Regions from separate parts of the Streptomyces sp. NBC_00286 genome, predicted to be linked through region 2. Evidence: riboswitches for the same ligand, from Rfam matches in the RefSeq annotation. Region 2 holds a riboswitch; each other region holds the start of a gene.
What was found. A riboswitch is a leader RNA that binds a small molecule or an ion and turns the genes downstream of it on or off. The one in region 2 is predicted to bind cyclic di-AMP.

Region 1 (7,108 bases), 7.5 Mb from region 2:
GGACATCTCGCTGTACATCAACTCCCCCGGTGGCGTGTTCAGCGCGATGACCGCGATCTACGACACGATGCGCTTCGTCAGCTGCGAGGTGGAGACCGTCTGCCTGGGGCAGGCCGGGGCCGCCGCCGCGGTACTGCTCGCGGCCGGCGCGCCGGGGAAGCGTTCCGCGCTGCCGGACGCACGCGTGCTGATCCACCAGCCGGCGCTGCCCGAGCCGGTGCAGGGCCAGACGTCCGATCTGGCCATCCAGGCCGAGGAGTTGATGCGTACGCGCAGGATGCTTGAGGAGATGCTCGCTCGGCACACAGGTCAGAGCCAGGAGCGGGTCAGCGCGGACATCGAGCGGGACAAGATCCTTGAGGCACCGCAGGCGCTGGAGTACGGGCTGATCGACCGCATCATTCCGAGCCGTAAGACCTCGCTCGCCACACCCGGCTCGAGGTGAACGCCGGATGCTTCCACCCGAGTTGCCCCCGTTGCCGGCGCTGACCCGGGCGGAGGGCGAACTGGTCGACCGTTATCTGGAGGTGCTCGATCTCCTCGGCCGGATCAATCCCGCGCACCGCGGCGACACCTATGGCGGGCTGCGCGCGGCCCAGGCACTGGTCGCCAAGGCCACCGCGCTGCGCGATGCGCTGGCCCTGATGCACCAGCGCGGCGAGCACGAGTTGCACGCGCCGACCCTGACGCGGGCGCTCAGGGTCCTCGACGGTGAACGACGGGCGGCCCGCGTCGCCTTGCCGCCGGGATCCCCCGACAGCTGACGCACCCGCAGCAACGGCCGAGGGCTCCACAAGGCGACTGACGGGGCGTCCAGGCAAGGCCTGAAACGGACCAAATGACGTACCCCTGAAAGGAGTAGACGGAGCTACGTTTACGGGCCCCCACAACTTGCGCAGTACGCCTGGACCCGCGCCGGAATCAGACATTCCGGTGCTGGTACGAGGGTCCCCGACCCCTCGACGCTCCTCCGAAAACAGGCCTGCCCACCCGAACGGGTGAGTGGTGAGTAAGCCCACAAACCCCCGTTTCCGTTCGGCTTTTCCGACATTCGTGCTGCAAGATCCCTTCCGACGACAAGCCCCCGCCGCAGCGGCGGGGCGGTCCGGGCGGACGCCGAATCCTGCCGCCGCCCGGATGACGGGTCGACAGGAAGTGGATCGGCAGGAGTGGAGGACCCAAGCACGACGGGCCGCCGGAGAGTTCCGAGTGGTCCTTGGGGTGAAGCCGCACACCGCGGCCGGGCAACTTCGCCAGCCCGAATCCGACAGGTCATCCTTCACAGGCGGCTGACGAAGGGTTGCGCATGTCTGCGCTCAATCGTGTCCCGTCGCTGTTGACCAGGGCAGGTACCGCCTCAGCTCTCACCGTCGCCGTAGTAGGCGGCAGCGTTGTGGCCCCCGGTATCGCATCTGACGCCGAAGCAATCACCCCAGCGAAAAAGGCACTTCAGGTAGCGGCCTCCAAGAAGGGCGCCCCGTACAAGTGGGGAGCCGAGGGGCCCAGGCGCTTCGACTGCTCCGGACTCACCCTCTACGCGTTCAAGAAGGCGGGGAAGAAGCTGCCCCGCACGGCCGCGCAGCAGTACAACAAGACGCGCCACATCTCGGCTTCGAACCGTAAGCAGGGAGACCTCGTGTTCTTCCACTCGGGCCGGAACGTGTACCACGTCGGCGTCTACGCCGGTAAGGGCCGGATCTGGCACGCCCCGAAGACCGGGGAAGTGGTGAAGCTGCAGAAGATCTGGACGAAGAGCGTCTGGTACGGCCGGGTCAGGTGACGCACGTGGGGGTGGCGGCGTTTCCCGCCGCCACCCCCACGGGGCGGTGATTCGGGCGGCTGACGGGTTACTCATTCCTCATGGCCCACCAACCGCCCAGCGAGCGAGATCCCGACGAGCGACGTCCGGGCGACGAGCTTCCGTCCGCCGTACGCCCCACAGAGCGGCGCGAGACGCCGCTCGAGCGCGCCGACCGCAACTTCATCGAACTGCTCCAGGAGTTGAGGGTCACCCAGACGGGCGTACAGATCCTCTTCGCGTTCCTGCTGAGCCTGGCGTTCACCCCGCGCTTCCCGGACCTCGACTCGGTGCAGCGCGCCACGTACATCACGACCCTGCTGCTCGCCGTGCTGTCCTCCATGCTCCTCACGGCACCGGCCGCCCTGCACCGTCGGCTGTTCCAGCAGGGCGCCAAGCCGCAGATCGTGGCGGTCTCCTCGCACCTCGCCCAGATCGGGATGGGCGTACTGGCCTTCGCGCTCACCGGCTCGGTCCTGCTGGTCGTGGACGTGGTGGCGGGCCGCCTGGAAGGGATCCTGGCGGGCGCGGCCACCCTCGTGGTCTGCCTCGGCCTGTGGGGACTCGTACCGCTCCTGATGAAACGCGCCGGCGGCAGGAACCCGGACGATTCCTGAGCCCTGCTTGCGAGGCTCAGGCCAGCACCGCTTCGAGAACGAGCCCCAGTCCCAGCACCGTGAGGGCCGTTCCGGTGACGGCCTCGATGGCCCGGGCGGTACGCGGCCTGCGCAGCCACCGGCCGAGCCGGTCCACGAGCAGCGCGACCACCGGGAACCACACCAGGGCGAGCGCGACCACGATCAGCGCGAGGATCAGCGTCCGGGGCATCGCGGGACTTCCGGCCGGTACGAACTGCGGCAGCAGACTGAGGAAGGTGAGCGTCGCCTTCGGGTTGAGGGCATTGGTGACGAATCCCTGCCTCAGGGCTCCGGCCCCGGACACGACCGGCGCATCCTCGGCCCCCGGCGCACGCCTCTCGCGCACCGACTGCAGCGTCCGTACGCCGAGATAGAGGACGTAGGCACCGCCCAGCAGTTGGAGCGCGCGGAACAGCGGGGGCACGGCGGTGAGCACCGCGGCCACCCCGGCGACGGCGAGCGCCGTGTGGACGAGCAACGCCGCCGCGATGCCCAGCGCGCAGGCGATACCGGCCCGGCGGGAGACCAGGGCGTTGCGGACCACGACGGTGAAGTCGGCGCCGGGCATGGCGACCAGGCCTGCGGCGATCCCGGTGAAGGCGATGAGTTGTCCGTCCATGAGCACCACAGTGCCCGCTCCAAGCCTTCAGCAGGTATGTGCAATATCCTAGGTGAACCTTAAGCAGTGCTTTAGCCAGCCCCGAAGCGAGGAGCCTCGTATGTACGACCCGACGCGGCTCGCGGCGCTGGTGGCGGTCGCCGAGGCCGGTTCGATCACCCGGGCCGCCGAGCGCCTCGGCTACACGACACCCGCGCTCTCTCAGCAGCTGGCCAAGCTGGAGCGGGAGGCGGGCACGGCGCTTCTCGTACGACACCACCGCGGCGCCCGCTTGACCGGCGCGGGCGAACTCCTCGCGGCCCGGGCGCGCCGGGTGCTGGACGAGATGGACCGGGCGCGTCATGAACTGGCGCGCCTGGCCGGGCTGTCCGGCGGCACCCTGCGCCTCGGCACCTTCCAGACCGCCGGGATCCACCTGCTGCCGCCGGTACTGAGCGCGTTCCGCAGGGCCTATCCCGATGTGGAGCTGACCGTGGCGGACTACGAGCCGCAGGCCGGTATCGCCGCGGTGGCCGCGGGCGAGGTGGACCTGGCGCTGACGCACGCCTACCAGCCCGCCGAGCCGGTGCCGCTGCCCGCGGCCGTGTCCGCTGAGCCGGTCCTGGTCGAGGAGTTGGTGCTGGTGACCGCTCCCGGGCACGCCCTGACCAGCGGCTCGTCCCGGCTGCCGCTCACCGAGCTGGCCGGCCAGCAGTTGATCAGCATGGCCCCGGACCACCCGGCTCGGCAGGGCGTGGAGGCCGTGCTCGCCCAGGCGCGCACAGCCTCTTCGGTCCTCGTCGCCACTCCCGGCTACGCCCTGGTCTGCGCCCTCGTCAGCGCCGGCCTCGGCATCGCGGTGGTCCCGGAGATGGTCGCCAGAACCGCCGCCACCCCGGTGAGCATGCGCCTCCTGGAACCAGGTGACCTGCGCAGGACGATCTCGGTGGCCTACCGCACCGACGAGCAGGCCCCCGCGGCCGACGCCTTCCGCGCGCTGCTGCGCGGCGCCTTCGGCCGCGCGTCCCAGCCGAGTTGACGGCCGCGCGCCCCGCAGCCGACCCCTCCGCGGCTCCCCCAGCCCCTCAGTCGGCAGGAACCGGCTGAACCGGAGTCGTCCACGGCAGCATGATCGACACCGTTTTGCCGCCCTCACGGGTGGGCCGGACCGTCACCTTGCCCCCGCACTCGGCGGTGAGGAAGCGGATGATGACCAGGCCTCTGCCGTTGTCCTGCTGGACGGCTGCCGGGAGTCTTTTCGGGAAGCGTGGATGGCTGTCGGTCACGCCGATGCGCAGCTGCTCGTCACGGTCAAGCTCGAGGTCCACCGTGAAGGTCGGTGACTGGCCGAAGGTGTGCTGCACGGCGTTGGTGGCGAGTTCGGAGACGATGAGACGGACGGTGTCGGCGGCTTCCGTGTCCGACGGAAGGCCCCATTCGGCAAGGACGTTGACGACATAGGTACGAGCGGCGGAGACCGAGGCGGGATCGCTCGGCAGAGTGACGGAGGCTTCCAGGTGGTCTGCCATGGCGAGGTCGTCCCTTTCCCACGGGACCGGAGTCCGACACGGAGCGGCGGTTCGAGTACGGTCCCGGACTGGTGCTGCGCGCCAGACTGCCACTACCCGGCCGGTCTCGGTGCCGATCCCCCAAGATATGCATATATCTGTCCCTCGAAGCGGTGAACTCTCCGACGACCGACCGTATTTGGGTGGCGCTCAGGGTGGTCATTCGGACGGGTGACCGGGTCGTCTTCTCCCGTCGTCATGGCGCCCGACGCTATAGCGTCGGCGCGACGGTCGGAAGGAGACGGCCATGCAACACGGTCCCGCGGTACGCCGCCGAAAGCTCGGCGCCCAACTGCGCGCCCTGCGCACCCGTGCAGGTCTCACGAGCGGTGAGGCCGCCCGGCGCGTCGGCTGGCACCAGTCGAAGGTGAGCAGGATCGAGACCGGCCACAGCGGGGTCAAAGCCGCGGACCTACGGCGCCTCCTCGACGCGTACGACGTCCGGGACCCGAAGCTTCTGGAGTTCCTCGTCGTGCTCGCGGGCGCCGAGGGCGACGACCGGCACCGCTGGTGGAACGCCTACCGAGGGCTGCTGCCGCCCACGTACCGCGACTTCATCAGCCTGGAGTCGCAGGCCAGCGCGATGCGCACCCTGGAGAACTCCGTGGTCCCCGGCCTGTTGCAGACACCCGAGTACGCCCGCGAGGTGACGCGGGCCGCCCTCGACGGGCTGCCGGACGGCAAGGTTGACGCACTGGTGGAAGTGCGTCTCGCCCGCCAGGAGGTGCTGCGCTCGGACACTCCGCTGCGACTGAGCGCGGTCCTGGACGAGGGAGTGCTGCGGCGGTCGGTCGGCGGACCGGGCGTGATGGCACGGCAGTTGAGGCGTCTACGGGACGCCGCCCGGCTGCCTCACGTGCGGATTCAGGTACTGCCGTTCGGAGTTGGGGCCCATGTCGGGGTGACCGGGCCTTTCGTTATCTTTTCATTTTCGACTACTTCTGATCTGGATGTGGTTGTTCTCGACCACTTGACGAGTAGCCTCTATCTCGAAAGGGAAGAGGACCTTCAGGCCTATACCGAGGCCTTCAACTCCCTTCAGATCCACGCCCTTTCGCCCGAGGACTCGTTGGATTTCATCGCCGGTCTGGCTGACGGCGAGTAAGGAGGCACCATGTCCACCACCCTGCCTCGGTCCGTACCTTCCAGTACTCAACTGCACGGTGTGCGGTGGCAGCGCAGCAGCCGCAGCACGGGAATGAACAACTGCGTCGAGACGGCCCGTCCGGCCTCCGGCCCATGGGCCGGCCTTCACGCGGTGCGCGACTCGAAGAACACATCGGGCCCCGCCCTGCTCTTCGCCCCCTCGGCCTGGGAGGGCTTTATCGACGCGCTGCGCTGATCACCCGTACGGCATGGTCGAGTTGCCCGTCGGTGAGATCCGCGCGGGCGGTGAGCCGCAGCCGTGAGATGCCGTCCGGCACCGACGGGGGACGGAAGCAGCCGACGGCCAGTCCCGCCTCGCGGCAGTCCGCAGCCCAGCGCACGGCCCGCTCCGGCGAGGATGCGCGCACGGAGACGACGGCGGCGTCCGGCCGTACGGCTTCGAGGCCTTCGGCGGTCAGGCGTGAGTGCAGGGTCTTGGCCACGGCACGCGCCCGTGCCGCTCGTTCCGGTTGCCGGCGCAGCAGGCGCAGGGCCGCGAGGGCGGCCCCCGCGGCGGCCGGGGCCAGTCCGGTGTCGAAGATGAAGGTGCGGGCCGCGTTGACCAGGTGGTCGATCACGTGGGCCGGGCCGAGGACGGCGCCGCCCTGGCTGCCGAACGACTTCGACAGCGTGACGGTGGTGACGACATCGGCCGCGCCCGCGAGCCCGGCCGCGTACGGCGCGCCCCGGCCGCCTTCGCCGAGCACGCCGAGCCCGTGCGCGTCGTCGACGACCAGACCCGCGCCGAACTCCCGGCAGGCACCCGCAAGTTCGGCGAGCGGAGCCGCGTCGCCGTCCACCGAGAAGACCGTGTCGGACACGACGACGGCGGGTCCGGCGTGCGTGCCCAGCACCTTGCGTACAGCGTCCGGGTCGGCATGCGCGACGACTTGCGTGGTGCCGCGCGCGAGACGGCAACCGTCGATCAGCGAGGCGTGGTTGCCCGCGTCCGACACGACGAGCGAGCCGTGCGGCGCCAGTGCGGTGACGGCGGCGAGGTTCGCGGCATAACCCGAGGAGAAGACGAGCGCAGACTCGAAGCCGCAGAACTCGGCCAGCTCACGCTCGAGTTCGGCGTGCAGCTCCGTGGAGCCGGTGACGAGCCGGGAGCCAGTGGCGCCGCCGCCCCACACCTTCGCGGCGTGCGAGGCGGCCGCGGTGATCTCGGGGTGCCGGGCCAGGCCCAGATAGTCGTTGCTCGCGAGATCGAGCAGCGGGGAGTCGGCGGGGCGTGGGCGCAGGGTGCGGACGAGTCCGGCCCGGCGTCGCGTACGCGCCTGTTCGTCGATCCACGCGAACGGCGATCCGGCCATGTGTCCTCCGGGCCTTGGGGGTTGTGCATGAGGGTGCCCCTGCGGGC
Region 2 (7,108 bases):
AGCGATGGCGGCTTCGGCGGGGCGAGCCGGGCCTGGCACGCGTACCAGCGGGCGTATGTGATCCCGGACGCGGACCAGGACCGGCCCGTGCTCTACAACTCCTGGGAGGCCACGGAGTTCGACATCTCCGAGGAGCAGCAGCGGGCACTCGCCCGGCGGGCCGCGGCGATGGGCGTGGAGCTGTTCGTGGTCGACGACGGCTGGTTCGGGAAGCGCACCAGCGACCGGGCCGGGCTCGGGGACTGGACACCCAACCCCGACCGCTTCCCGGCCGGGCTCAAGCCCCTCGCCGACGACGTGCACGCCCTGGGCATGCAGTTCGGGATCTGGGTCGAGCCGGAAATGGTCAATGCGGACAGCGAGTTGTATCGGGCGCATCCCGAATGGATTCAGTACCAACCGGGGCGAAAGAAGACAGAGCTGCGCAATCAGCTCGTACTGAACGTCGCGCGCGAGGACGTGCAGGAGTACCTGTGGGAGCAACTGCACGGTCTGCTCTCCAGTGCCCCCATCGACTATGTGAAGTGGGACTTCAACCGCTGCTTCACGGACGCCGGCTGGCCCGGGGAGGCGTATCCGCAGCGGCTGTGGGTCGACCATGTGCACGCTCTGTACAGCCTGCTGGACCGGCTGCGGGCCGCGCACCCCGGTGTCGCCTTCGAGTCCTGCTCCGGCGGTGGCGGCCGCATCGACCTCGGCGTCATGTCGCGTACGGACCAGGTGTGGACCTCGGACAACACCGATCCGCTCGACCGGCTCGCCATCCAGCACGGTTTCAGTCACATCCACCCGGCGCGGGTCATGGCCGCCTGGGTCACCGACAGCCCCAACAAGCAGCTCAACGGGCGCGTGAGTTCGCTGCGCTTCCGCTTTGTGAGCTCCATGGCCGGAGTGCTCGGGGTCGGTGGCGACCTGGCCGAGTGGAGTGACGAAGAACTCGCCGAGGCGCGGGACTGGGTGGCGCTCTACAAGGAGATCCGGCCCGTCGTGAGCCGCGGCGACCTCTACCGACTGCGGGCGCCGCAGGGCGGGCTGAGCGCCGTGCAGTACGTCCATGAGGACCAGGTCGTCGTCCTCGCCTGGCTCCAGGCTCAGCATTACGGCGAGCCCGTGGCGCCCGTACGACTGCGAGGGCTCGACCCGGCGGCGACGTACGAATGCCCCGAAACGGGCGAAGTGTACAGAGGGGCCGTCTTGTTGCATCACGGACTGCGGACCGGTCTGCGCGGGGACCTTGATGCGGCAGTTTTCCGTCTGCGTCGCATCTGAGAGTTGTGTCCGTATTGGAGTACCTTCATTCCAACTCGCTCTGGAATAGGCACTCCTGAATCCATGATGCGTGAGCAGCGTCATATTCGTGACGGTCTGCTGTCGCCATGTTCACGTAATTCAAGCGCGTTTACAGGGGATTTCAGGAAAGCCGGAGAGCGGTGATTCACGGAGCGTGACGGCGATTTCGGTCAAGGATCAAGAGAATGGGGCACATAGGCAACCCAAAGCTTGTCCCTGCGCGTCTTAGTCGCTTACGTTCACGACCAATCCAGGCGGACGCCTAATCCTGCCGCCGTCTGGAATCCGCACACCGATCCGTACACGGCAGGAGCGGGGGACCCACAGGTACAGCGCCTGTTCCGGTCTCCGGAACAGGCTTGGGGTAAAGCCGCGCGAAAGCGCGGCCGGGCATCTCCAGCTCGCACCCGACAGCTCACCTCGCAGGCGCCGGAGAGGAATTCGCCATGCCCGCGAAGGGTAAGCACCGCCGCCCGAAGTCCGCGCGTTTCACCCGCTCGATCGCCGTTGCCTCAACAGGCGGCGCCGCTCTGGCACTCCCTTTGCTGGGAGCAGTCGGCGCACAGGCCGCAACTCCGCAGAGCGCGCCCGCGTCTGTTTCCAACAAGGCCGAATCTGTTTCCCAGAAGGCCCTTGAGTCTGCTCCGGTCGCCGCTCAGAAGAAGGCCGCGACCAGGACGTACGAAGTAAAGACGGGCGATTCTCTCTCGAAGATCGCCAACGCCCAGAATGTCAGCGGTGGCTGGAAGAAGCTCTACGCCGACAATCGTCAGGTCGTCGGCAGTGACCCCGGGCTCATCCACCCGGGCCAGAAGCTGACGATCGGCAAGAAGGCCGCCGCGCCTTCCGCTGCCAACGAGGCCAAGGCTCCCCAGGCGGCCGAGGCCCCCAAGGCGGCCGCGGCCCCCCAGGCGTCCGCGAAGAAGGCCGAGCCCGCCAAGGCCGCTGAGGCACCCAGCAGTTCGAGCGGCTTCACCATGCCGGTCGACGGTGCCACCGTCAGCACCCCGTACCGGATGTCGGGCGGCATGTGGTCCAGCGGCTACCACACCGGCGTCGACTTCGCCGCCGCGACCGGCACTTCGCTCAAGGCCGTGGGCGCGGGCACCGTCGTCTCCGCCGGCTGGGGCGGCGCGTACGGCAACCAGGTCGTCATCAAGCTCAACGACGGCCACTACGCCCAGTACGCCCACCTTTCCTCCCTTTCCGTCTCGCAGGGGCAGTCCGTGACCGCCGGTCAGCAGATCGGCCTCTCCGGCGCGACCGGCAACGTCACCGGGCCGCACCTGCACTTCGAGATCCGCACCACGCCGGACTACGGCTCGGACGTGGACCCGATGGCGTTCCTGCGCTCGCACGGCGTCTCTGCCTGACGTCACCTGAGCGCCGCCGAGGGCGGATCGCGTCTCCCTCTCGGCCGAAGGCCGGACCCCTGATCCCCGGGTCCGGCCTTCGGCTTGTTCCGGGGGTCGACAGAGGTGGTGGGCGGACGTCAAGATCTGCGGGCAAGCGCTTTCTTCTCCGCCCCTGACGCCTGCCAAGGAGACGCTTCATGACGACCCGCAGAGCCTTCGGAGCCCTGGCGGCCGGTGCCGCCCTCGCGGCCCTGGCCCCCGCGCACACAGCGAGCGCACATGCCGCGAGCGCGTCGGTGCGCCACCGCCGGGGACGGCTCATCGCCCGCGACGACTTCCGGCACGGGCTGGGGCAGTGGGCAACGGAGTTGCAGGACGGAGGCAGGGTCACCGCCTCCCGCGGGGTCATGGAGATCGATGTGCCGAGCGGCGCCACGGTCTGGTTCAAGCGGAAGCTCTCGGGGCCGTACGTCATCGAGTACACGGCCACACCGGTCTCCGCGGGCGGTGTCAACGACCGGGTGTCGGACCTCAACAACTTCTGGAACGCCGTCGACGTCCGCTCCCCGGACGACCTCTTCGCCACGCAGCGCGGCGGCGCCCTCGACGAGTACGACCACCTCAAGACGTACTACTCGGGCTACGGCGCCAACTACAACACGACCACGCGGCTGCGCCGTTACGTCGGGCGGGCGGGTGTCCGGCCGCTGATCTACGACTACACCGAGCCCCTGCTCGTGGCGAACCGGCCCCATCGCGTCCGGATCGTCTCGCACGGTTCGACCGTCCAGTGGTGGAACAACGGGCGGCTCGTCTTCGACTACGTCGACCAGGATCCGTACGCGAGCGGGCACTTCGCGTTCCGGACCGTATGGAGCCATTTCCGGATCACGGACTTCCGGGTGTGGGAGCTCTGTATTCCGAGTTGACCGGGACTTTACGCGTGGCTTATCTCACCGTCCGTCAACCCTTTCCTACGGTCGCGTAGCTCACATCGAAAGGTGAATCATGGCTCGATGTGGCAGACGATTCGAAGAATGACAGCAGATCAGTGATCGGGTCGTACGTGGCGGTGGGGGACAGCTTCACCGAGGGCGTCGGCGACCCCGGGCCCGACGGGGCGTTCGTCGGCTGGGCCGACCGGTTCGCGGTACTGCTCGCCGACCGGCGCGCTGAGGGCGACTTCGACTACACGAACCTTGCCGTGCGCGGGAAGTTGCTCGACCAGATCGTCGAGGACCAGCTTTCGCGGGCCATCGAGTTGGGGCCGGACCTCGTTTCCTTTTCGGCGGGCGGTAACGACATCCTTCGGCCGGGGACCGATCCCGACGAGGTCGCTGCTCGCTTTGAGGGTGCCGTTGCCGAACTTACGTCGGCTGTCGGGACGGTGCTGGTGACGACCGGCTTCGATACTCGGGGTGTGCCGGTGCTCAGGCACTTGCGGGGCAAGATCGCTACGTACAACGGGCATGTGCGGGCGATTGCTGATCGGTACGGGTGTCCTGTGCTCGACCTTTGGTCGCTGAAGACGATTCAGGATCGGCGGGCATGGGACGACGACCGGCTGCATCTGTCGCCGGAGGGGCATACGCGGGTTGCGCTGCGCGCGGGGCAGGTGCTTGGGCTGGCGGTGCCTGCGGATCCGGAGCAGCCGTGGCCGCCGTTGCCGCCTCGGGGCACGCTTGAGGTTCGGCGGGATGACATTCACTGGGCTCGGGAGTATCTGGTGCCGTGGATTGGGCGGAGGCTTCGAGGGGAGTCGTCGGGGGACCGGGTGGTGGCGAAGGGGAGTTTGTCGCCGGACGACATCAAGTCCCGCATGCGGTCCGCTGTTTGAGGGTTCCTTTCCCCAGCCCCGCCCCTTCCCGAAGCTGGGGGCTGCGCCCCCACACCCCCCTTGCCTCTGGCTGGTGGGCTGCCTCCGGCGGGTGGGTGGGTTCGTGGGGTGCTTCCGGCGGGTGGGGTGCCTACCGGGGTGGGGGTGACAGTCGTGTCGCGGCTGCGGGTTCGTTGGGGCTGGTCGCGCCCCGCGGCGGAGCCGCAAATTGACACAGCCCCGCGCCCCTGAAGGGGCGCCCCTGGAGCCGTCCGCTAGCAGGCTCACCAGCCATCACCCTCACCAGGCACCATGCTCGCCATCCACCCTGCTGACCAGCCACCGCGTGCCCGCACCCCCAACTACCCGCAGCTTTCCGCCGGGGGGAGGGGACGTGGGCCGGTGCGTCCTATGCCCGTCGCTTAGCTTCGGTCTGGGCACACCAGAACCCTGTGGAAGCAAGGGGCCGTATGCCCTGTTGGCGACGGGCTGACGCACCGGCCCGCGGCCCCGCACCCACCACGCACCCAAGGGGCGCGGGGAACTGCGCGATCAACCACAACGCACCCGCAGACGAAAACGAAACCCAACCGCCCAACCGCCGGAGGTACCCCGCAGCCGACAACGAACCCAATCGCCCTACTGGCGGAGGCCAAGCTCGTGGGCCAAGGCCTCGTCCGCCCACTGTTGCGTCCGGGCGCGCGACACCGCTCCGTCGTACGCCGTCACCTGGACGGCCAAGCCGTCAAGGAGCGCCGTGAGACGCAAGGCCGTGTCCATGGGAGACGGGCAGTGGAACTCCCCGGCAGCCACACCCTCCGCGATGACCTCGGCGAGCGCCGCCTTCCACTGGCGGTCGAGGTCTCGCGTAACCTCCCGCAACCCGGGATCGCGCAGGGCCGCCGACCAGCCCTCGATCCACAGGCGCCACCCCTTGGCCTGGCCGGTCGGGGCGTACCAGCGAACGGCCGACCGCAGGCGGCGTACCGCCGTGGTGCGGCGAGCGAGAAGCTTGCGCAGATGAGCCAGGTCGCCCTCGGCCGCGTAGGCGAACGCGGCGGCGACCAGCTTCTCCTTCGTCGAGAAGTGATACAGCACCAGCGCGTTGCTGACCCCCAGCGCGGCCGCCACGTCGGCGATCCGTACCGCCGCCACGCCCCGCGCCTCGATCTGCTCGACCGCGGCCCGCAGCAACTCCTCCCGCCGCTCCCGAACGCTCAACCGAACTCTGGCCACGCCCGCAACCCTACACACGAGGTCTGACAGGCATCCGATGTCATCGACACCGGCCGAATGTCATCGACACCGGCCGAATGTCATCGACACCGGCCGAATGTCATCGACACCGGCCCGAATGTCACCGACGCCGGCCCGAATGTCACCGATACCAGCCGAACCTTTCGGAAATCACCGGCAGTCGGTCCGCGACGATCGCGTGCGCGGCAGCCCGCGGTGTCGTGCCGTCAGCCTCCGCGCGCGTGAGCGTCTGGTCGACCAGTGCCCGCATGGAGCGTCGCGTGTACGCGAAGGCCTCCTCCGCGTCGGCCCCGATATCGCCGAACAGCGTCCACCACCACCAGGCGTTGGTCCCGGAGTTGACGACTACGTCCGGCAGAACGGTGACCCCGCGCGCGGCGAGAAGCTGCTCCGCTTCGGCCCGTACGGGCATGTTCGCGGCCTCGACGATCCAACGAGCTGTGATCCGCGCCTGGTTGACGGCGTCGATCGCGTAGGAGACCGCCGCCGGCACCAGCACCTCGGCCTCGGTGGACAACCAGGCGTCGTCGCCCGGCAGTTCGCGGTCGGCGGGGCGCAACGCCGAGCGGTCGACGGTTCCGTACGCGTCCCGGGCGGCGAGCAGCGCCTCGATGTCGAGCCCCGCCGGATTGGCGATCGTGCCCTTCACGTCGGCGACGGCCACGATGGTGAGGCCCGCGCGCGCCAGGAAGCGGGCGGTGGCGCCACCCATGGTGCCCAGCCCCTGCACGGCGACGCGCGTCCCCGAGTACGCCACCCCGGCCCGGTCCAGGGCCGCGAGCACCGACTCGGCGACCCCGCAGCCGCCGACCAGTTCGTCGAGCCCGATGCCGTCCACCTCGACCGCGAACGCGTCCGCCAGCCGCCGCCGGGCCGCCGTCTCGTCGTCGAGCAGCGGATACACGGCCTGGATGGACGAGACGAGGCCCGCCTCGGTGGCGGCCCGGTCGACGAGGTCCTGGGTGAGGCCGAGGTCCTCGCCTGTGGTCCAGAAGTTCTCGATGTACGGGCGCATGGCGCGCAGATAGCGCACGAGGACCCCGTACGCCTCGGGGTCCTGGGGATCGCAGTCGATGCCGCCCTTCGCGCCGCCCAGCGGGATGTAGCGGGCCTGGGGGTGGTAGTGCAGCGCCTCCTTCATGGTCATGCCGCGCGCGAGGCCGGCGACCTCGTCCAGCGTGCAGCCCGCCCGCATCCGCAGCCCGCCGCTGGAGACTCCGCGCACCAGTCGGTCCACGACCAGATGCCCCTGGTGGCCGGTGACGTGGTCGGTCCAGGTGAGCGTCATCAAGGGACTGCTGGCCGGAGCTGTCATGGGGTCTCCTCGAGAACGGGGAATCGGGAACAGGGAGCGAACAGGGAACAGGGAACGGAATCGAAACGTTTGACC
Region 3 (7,108 bases), 2.6 Mb from region 2:
GGTCCGGGGGTTGTCCCCCGGGAAGGCACAGCCCGGCCATTCATGCCTCCCCTGCACACACGCCTACGTCCCCGCACACGGTACGGGACCGCGTACGGGGACGTAGGCAAGGAGGTGCCTGCAAGCAGGTCAGCCCTTGTAGCGGGGGAACGCAGAGCGGCCCGCGTACACCGCGGCATCGTCGAGGATCTCCTCGATGCGCAGCAGCTGGTTGTACTTGGCGACACGGTCCGAGCGTGCCGGGGCGCCGGTCTTGATCTGGCCGCAGTTGGTGGCGACGGCGAGGTCGGCGATGGTGACGTCCTCGGTCTCGCCGGAGCGGTGGGACATCATGCACTTGAAGCCGTTGCGCTGGGCCATCTCGACGGCGTCCAGGGTCTCGGTCAGCGAGCCGATCTGGTTGACCTTGACCAGCAGGGCGTTGGCGGAGCCCTCCTCGATACCGCGGGCGAGGCGCTCCGGGTTGGTGACGAAGAGGTCGTCGCCGACGATCTGGACCTTGTCGCCGATCTTGTCGGTGATGACCTTCCAGCCTGCCCAGTCGTCCTCGAACAGCGGGTCCTCGATGGAGACGAGCGGGTACGAGGCGACGAGCTCCTCGTAGTACTCCGTCATCTCGGCGGCCGAGCGCTCCTTGCCCTCGAAGACGTAGACGCCGTCCTTGTAGAACTCGGAGGCGGCGACGTCGAGGGCGAGGGCGACCTGCTCGCCGGGCTGGTAGCCGGCTTCCTTGATGGCCTCGATGATGAGGTCGAGGGCGGCGCGGTTGGACTCGAGGTTCGGGGCGAAGCCGCCCTCGTCGCCGAGGCCGGTGGACAGGCCCTTGGTCTTCAGCACCTTCTTGAGGGTGTGGTAGACCTCGGCGCCCCAGCGCAGCGCCTCGGAGAAGGACTCCGCGCCGATGGGGGCGATCATGAACTCCTGGATGTCCACGTTGGAGTCGGCGTGCGAGCCGCCGTTCAGGATGTTCATCATCGGTACGGGCAGCAGGTGCGCGTTCGGCCCGCCCAGGTAACGGAACAGCGGGAGGTCGCTGGCCTCGGAGGCGGCGTGCGCGACGGCGAGCGAGACGCCGAGGATGGCGTTGGCGCCGAGCGAGCCCTTGTTGTCGGTGGCGTCCAGGTCGATCATGGCCTGGTCGATCAGCCGCTGCTCGGTGGCGTCGTAACCGACGAGCTCCGGGCCGAGCTGCTCGATGACGGCGAGGACCGCTTTCTCGACACCCTTGCCGAGGTAGCGGTTGGCGTCTCCGTCGCGGAGTTCGACGGCCTCGAAGGCGCCCGTGGAGGCGCCGGACGGAACGGCGGCACGACCCGTGCTGCCGTCGTCGAGGCCAACCTCGACCTCGACCGTGGGATTGCCTCGGGAGTCCAGGATTTCCCGGGCTACGACGACGTCGATGGACGGCACGAGCATCTCCTTCTGGGATGTGACGCGGTGACGCGGGCCGCTGGGCCCGCACAGCGCGAAGCCGCGGCGGCTCCGCGATGACGAGCCTAACCGGCTCCGGGCGATCGGCCAGCCGTCCGCCCCTCGCATGGACCGAACCGAAAGTAAATTGTTTCCGAACGGAACAAAGCGAGGGCTGGACAAGTAGAGGGACGAGTAGGGGCGAGCAGGGGACGAGTAGGGGGACAGAAAAGTCCCGCACCGGTGCGTACGGGGGAAGACGCACCGGGGCGGGACTGTCCGGGGGCTCAGCTTCGGCCGAGTTGGGGGCCTCGGCTTCGGCCGAGCTCGGGGCTCAGTTGACGCCTCGCTGGGGGCTGGGCTTCAGCTGAGCTGGGGCTCGGTGTCAGCTGAGGTGCAGCTGCTGGCCCGGGTAGATGACGTTCGCGTCCTCGACGATGTCGTCGTTCAGCTTGTGCAGCTTCTGCCAGCCGCCCTTGACGTCGTTCTCCGAAGCGATCGCGCTGAGGGTGTCACCCTTGACGACCTTGTACTCGCCGTCGCCCTTCTTGACCTTCTTGCCGGTCGGGGTGGTGACGGTCTTCTTGGCAGCCGGGCGGTCCGCGGAACGCGAGGCACGCTCCTCCTGGGCCGGCGCGCTCTGCTGCTGGGACTGCTGGGTGTTCTGCTGCGCGGCACCGGAGTCCGAACCGCCGCCGTTGTACGCGGCGTTCGACAGACCCTTGCCGCAGACCGGCCAGGCACCCTTGCCCTGGCCCGCGAGGACCTTCTCGGCGATCTCGATCTGCTGGGCCTTGCTCGCCTGGTCGGCGGTGGCGGCGTACTTCGTGCCGCCGTAACCGGACCAGGTCGAGGCGGAGAACTGCAGGCCGCCGTAGTAGCCGTTGCCGGTGTTGATGGACCAGTTACCGCCCGACTCGCACTGGGCGACGGCGTCCCACTCGGAGGCGGTGGCGGCAGAGGCCGTACCCGACACCATCAGCGGGGCGGCGATGGCGGCACCGGTGACACCGGCGAGCGTGGCTATCTGGGTGGCCTTGGACGGACGACGGTGCTTGCCCTTGCCGGAAAGCAGCATGAAGAGATCCCCTCACCGACGCCTACGAGGTGAGCTGTCGGGTTCGGGCGTGGTGAGTTGCCCGGCCGTACGGATCGCTCCGTACGACTTCACCCCAAGCCGCACCCGGTCTCGACGACCGGGCCCGGCACTTACCTTGGGTCCCCCGCTCCTGCCTACGGCGCTTTACGCGACGACTGTTCCCGTACGGACGTTGGCAGGATTCGGCGTGACGTCCGTCGGGGCCCGCTGTGGCGAGCGGTCACGACCGTAAACATGCGATCCGCCGAATTTCAAAGACGATCAGGGGCTTTGAGATCCATGTCTCACTTTCCCTAAAGCGGACATCCGGCCCGAACTGCCGCCACTTTTGGCCCGGTTCGGCACCTTGCACACCCCTCAGTCTGTGCCGAGTTCAAGGCGCTGACCGGGAAGGATGAGATCCGGGTCGGCGCCGATCGTGTGCTCGTTCGCTGCATACAACCCGGCCCATCCGCCTTGGAGGCCATGGGAGTCGGCGATCGCCGAGAGATTGTCGCCGGAGCGGACGGTGTACGAGCCGTCCTGGGCGTCCGCCGCGTCGCGCGAGGCGTCGTCGCCACGGGAGGCGTGCCGGCCGGTGGAGTCGTCCGTACGGGAGTCGTCGGCACCTTCTTCGGCACTGTCGCCACGATGACGGCCGGTGCCCTCGTCTGTGTTTGTGCTCTCACTCTCGCCACCGGAAGAGTCGGCATTTTCGCCTGAGTTGTCCGAGTCGCCCTCGTTCGTCGGGTCCTTCGGAGGGCTTGGCGAGCTGTCGGGGCTCGGCGTTTCGGCTGTGGAATCGCTGCCGGAGTCCTGTGAAGTGCCGGTGGACGATTCGGATATACCGGACGAACCCGAGTCAGCCGATGTATCGGATGAGTCCGATACACCTGACGTACCGGATGAATCGCCCTTTGCGGAGCCGTCACTTGACGTCTGCCCCGAATCGGAGCCGGAGCCCGAGTCCGCGCCCGAACCCGCCTCCGAGCCCGAGCCGGTGCCCGAATCCGCGCCCGAACTCGACCCCGAGTCCGCCTCGTTGGACGGAGTCGGGCTCGGAGCGGGCGAGTCCTGCGCCAAGCCCGTATCCACGTCGGGCGAGTCGGAGTTCTGCGTGAGGCCCGCGACGAGTCCGCAGGTCGCCCAGGGGCTCGTACCCCGGTCCGCGAGGACCTTCTCGGCGACGGCTATCTGCTGCGAGCGGCTGGCCAGATCGGCGCTCATCGCGTAGTCGAGACCGCCGTACTGTTCCCACTCCTCCTGGGTCATCTGAAGGCCGCCGTACTGCCCGTTGCCGGAGTTGGCGCTCCAGGAGCCGCCACTCTCGCACTCCGCGACCGCGTCCCAGGTCGCATCACTGGCGGCACTCGCGCCGCTCGCCGCGAGGAGAGGGATCACGAGGGCCGATCCGGTCACCCCCGCCGCCACCAAGAGAGCCGGTGCCTGACGGGGGCGACGGTGTCGACCGTTCCCGGAGAGCATGCGGTTGCCTTTCACGCGACAGTGGGTGACTTGGGTGTGACCAATGAGACTGCTGAGGTTCGCTTTCGCGAGAACCTAGTGGGACTCGATCACTTGTCACCAGTAGATGTAGCGCAGATCACGTAAAGATCACGGACTTGAGAGTACGTCACCTTTGAGCTGGGGGTTCGTCAGCTGCGAGACGGTACCGTCAGCTCGTGAACGCGCCGCATATCCGACCCGAACTCTTCACTTGGGAGTTCGCCACCGACCCGTACCCCGCCTATGCGTGGCTCCGGGAGCATTCGCCCGTACACCGCAGCACGCTTCCCAGCGGCGTCGAGGCGTGGCTCGTGACCCGGTACGCGGACGCCAAGCAGGCCCTTGCCGACCAGCGGCTTTCCAAGAATCCCGTGCATCATTCCGAGGACGCCCACGGCAAGGCCAAGACGGGCATTCCGGGTGAGCGCAGTGCCAACCTCATGACCCATCTGCTCAACATCGATCCGCCGGACCACACACGGCTCCGTCGGCTCGTCTCCAAGGCGTTCACCCCGCGCCGCGTGGCCGAATTCGCGCCTCGCGTCCAGGAGTTGACAGATCACCTCATCGACCAGTTCGCGCCCAAGGGCTCCGCCGACCTCATCCACGAGTTCGCGTTCCCCCTCCCCATCTACGCGATCTGCGATCTGCTCGGCGTCCCGCGCGAGGACCAGGACGACTTCCGGGACTGGGCGGGGATGATGATCCGGCACGGCGGCGGGCCGAGAGGCGGGGTCGCGCGGTCGGTGAAGAAGATGCGCGGCTATCTCGCCGAGCTGATCCACCGCAAGCGGGAGGCACTTCCGGCCACCCCCGACCCCGGCGAAGACCTCATCTCCGGGCTCATCCGCGCCTCCGACCACGGTGAACACCTCACCGAGAACGAAGCCGCGGCCATGTGCTTCGTCCTCCTCTTCGCCGGCTTCGAAACGACCATCAATCTCATCGGCAACGGCACCTACGCACTGCTGCGCAACCCGAAGCAGCGCGCGCAGCTGCAGCAGTCGATAGAGCGTGGCGAACACGAACTGCTGGACACCGGCATTGAAGAGCTGCTCCGATACGACGGCCCTGTCGAGCTGGCCACCTGGCGCTACGCGACCGAGCCCCTCGAAATCGGCGGGCAGCGAATCGCCTCCGGTGACCCCGTGCTCGTGGTCCTCGCCGCCGCCGACCGTGACCCCGCCCGCTTCAGCGAGCCGGACACGCTCGACCTCTCCCGCCGGGACAACCAGCACCTCGGCTACGGACATGGCATCCACTACTGTCTCGGCGCCCCACTCGCCCGCCTGGAAGGCCGCACCGCCCTGGCTACCTTGCTGCGCCGTCTGCCCGACCTTCGGCTCGCCGCCGATCCCGCGGACCTGCGCTGGCGAGGAGGCCTGATCATGCGCGGGCTACGGAACCTCCCCGTGGGGTTCACCGCCGTACGCCCCTGACCGTGGCCGCCCTCGAGAGGTTCGGCGTCCGCCGCTCACCTCACTCCGAGCCCTCCGTCGCCCGTATCGCATCCCGATAAGCCCGCGCGGCAGCCCGCAACGCCGCCTCCGGGTCCACCCCGTCCGCCTCGGCGCGTGCCGCCATCGCCAGCAGTTCGTAACCGACGCCCTCGCCCTGCGGTATCGGCACCTCAAGTCCCGCTGTGCGTACGCGAGATGCGAGCTTCGCCGCCAGAGCCAGTCCGGGCTGGCCCAGAGGGATCCCCTCCGTCACGGACGTGCGCTGCTTCTCCGCCGCCTTGGTGCGCAGCCAGTGGGCCTTGACTTCTTCGGGGGTGGTGGCGGTTTCGTCGCCGAAGACGTGGGGGTGGCGGTGGATGAGCTTGGTGACGATGGTGGCCGCCACGTCGTCCACCGAGAAGGGTTCCTCGGGGTCCTCCTCCGCTATACGGGCGTGGAAGACGACCTGGAGCAGGACATCGCCCAGTTCCTCGCGCAGTTCGTGGCGGTCGCCCTCCTCGATCGCCTCGACCAGTTCGTACGCCTCCTCGATGCCGTACTTCGCGAGGCCCTTGTGGGTCTGCTGGGACGACCAGGGGCATTCGGCGCGGATGCGGTCCATGACCTGGACGAGGTCGAGGAGGCGGGCGCCGGGGAGGTCGTACGAGGCGGGGAGCAGTTCGAGGTCGGGCATCTGGACGCGGCCGGAGCCGGCCAGGCGGGCGAGCCCGTCGGTCAGTTGGGGCTCGCCTTCGCCCGTGGCGACCACTGTCACCGTGTGGCCGCCGGCGCAGGCGTCGACGAGTTCCTCGGCGGTCGGGGCGGCCTCGTCGACCTTGACGCCGGCCTCGCGGAGATACGGCAGCTGGGGGTGGGCGCCGTCCGCGCACAGGACGCGGTCGGCGTCGTGCAGGGCCTGCCAGGCGGGCCAGGACAGGAGGCCGGGCGCGACGCGGTGGCTGGTGGTGAGCAGGACGATGCGCCCCGGGCTGGATGCGTTCACCCCTCGAACGTAACCCACGCCACTGACAACAAGGTCAGCCAGCGGAGGATGCTGATGGGGACAGCGGTTACGCGGTCTCCTGGCCGCCCGCCTGAGTGACCTGGCGCAGCCACGGCAGCTCGGCCTCGACGCGGCTGTTCTTCTCGGGGTCCCAAGTGCCGTAGCGCGGGTTCAGGTCGACGTCGAGTTTCTTGGAGGCGTCGGAGAGGGCCTTCCAGAACGCGGGCCCGCTGGTGTCGGTGCCCAGCTGGGCGGCGAGTTTCTGGGCCTCGAGCTGGAGGCGGAGGTTTTCGTCGATCCGCTCCGGCGGGATGCCGTACGTCTGCAGCCAGTCCCTCTCCAACTGCTCGACGCCACCCGGCTGGTCCTCGAGCTCGCCCCGGACCTTCGTGACTTCCTTGCGGGAGACGGTCACGCCCGCGTCCTGGGCGGCGCTGTGCAGTACCCGGTCGAGGACCATGTTGTTGAGGATCTCGCGGGTGAGGCCGCCGGACTGGGCGATGGCCTGTTTGTACTGGGTGTCATTCGGGATGGCGTCCCGCTGCGCGGTGCGTACCTCTTTCACCCGGTTCTCCAACTGGGAGACCGTGATCCGGTCGTCGCCGACGACGGCCGCGGCACCGGGATGCGCCTCGTCTCCGCAGGCGGTGAGGAGGGGCGCCGCGGTGGCGA

Region 1: another riboswitch for cyclic di-AMP. It lies ahead of OHT21_RS40040 (C40 family peptidase); the one in region 2 lies ahead of OHT21_RS06225 (M23 family metallopeptidase).
Region 3: another riboswitch for cyclic di-AMP. It lies ahead of OHT21_RS17595 (transglycosylase family protein); the one in region 2 lies ahead of OHT21_RS06225 (M23 family metallopeptidase).

The regions. Positions count from the first base shown of each region.
Region 1 covers NZ_CP108054.1:8,844,249-8,851,356, reverse strand. The annotation lists gene OHT21_RS40050 (ATP-dependent Clp protease proteolytic subunit) at 1-445, shown strand, start outside; gene OHT21_RS40045 (hypothetical protein) at 453-764, shown strand; cyclic di-AMP (ydaO/yuaA leader) riboswitch at 1,105-1,303, shown strand; gene OHT21_RS40040 (C40 family peptidase) at 1,307-1,780, shown strand; gene OHT21_RS40035 (DUF6328 family protein) at 1,861-2,415, shown strand; gene OHT21_RS40030 (LysE family translocator) at 2,432-3,055, opposite strand; gene OHT21_RS40025 (LysR family transcriptional regulator) at 3,156-4,073, shown strand; gene OHT21_RS40020 (ATP-binding protein) at 4,120-4,563, opposite strand; gene OHT21_RS40015 (helix-turn-helix domain-containing protein) at 4,850-5,707, shown strand; gene OHT21_RS40010 (DUF397 domain-containing protein) at 5,717-5,944, shown strand; gene OHT21_RS40005 (8-amino-7-oxononanoate synthase) at 5,925-7,061, opposite strand.
Region 2 covers NZ_CP108054.1:1,341,523-1,348,630, reverse strand. The annotation lists gene OHT21_RS06230 (alpha-galactosidase) at 1-1,269, shown strand, start outside; cyclic di-AMP (ydaO/yuaA leader) riboswitch at 1,571-1,732, shown strand; gene OHT21_RS06225 (M23 family metallopeptidase) at 1,737-2,663, shown strand; gene OHT21_RS06220 (DUF6250 domain-containing protein) at 2,843-3,574, shown strand; gene OHT21_RS06215 (SGNH/GDSL hydrolase family protein) at 3,697-4,482, shown strand; gene OHT21_RS06210 (TetR/AcrR family transcriptional regulator) at 5,101-5,697, opposite strand; gene OHT21_RS06205 (glutamate dehydrogenase) at 5,840-7,033, opposite strand.
Region 3 covers NZ_CP108054.1:3,894,417-3,901,524, forward strand. The annotation lists gene eno (phosphopyruvate hydratase) at 130-1,416, opposite strand; gene OHT21_RS17595 (transglycosylase family protein) at 1,796-2,488, opposite strand; cyclic di-AMP (ydaO/yuaA leader) riboswitch at 2,493-2,661, opposite strand; gene OHT21_RS17600 (transglycosylase family protein) at 2,867-3,907, opposite strand; gene OHT21_RS17605 (cytochrome P450 family protein) at 4,171-5,433, shown strand; gene OHT21_RS17610 (nucleoside triphosphate pyrophosphohydrolase) at 5,474-6,454, opposite strand; gene OHT21_RS17615 (SurA N-terminal domain-containing protein) at 6,504-7,108, opposite strand, start outside.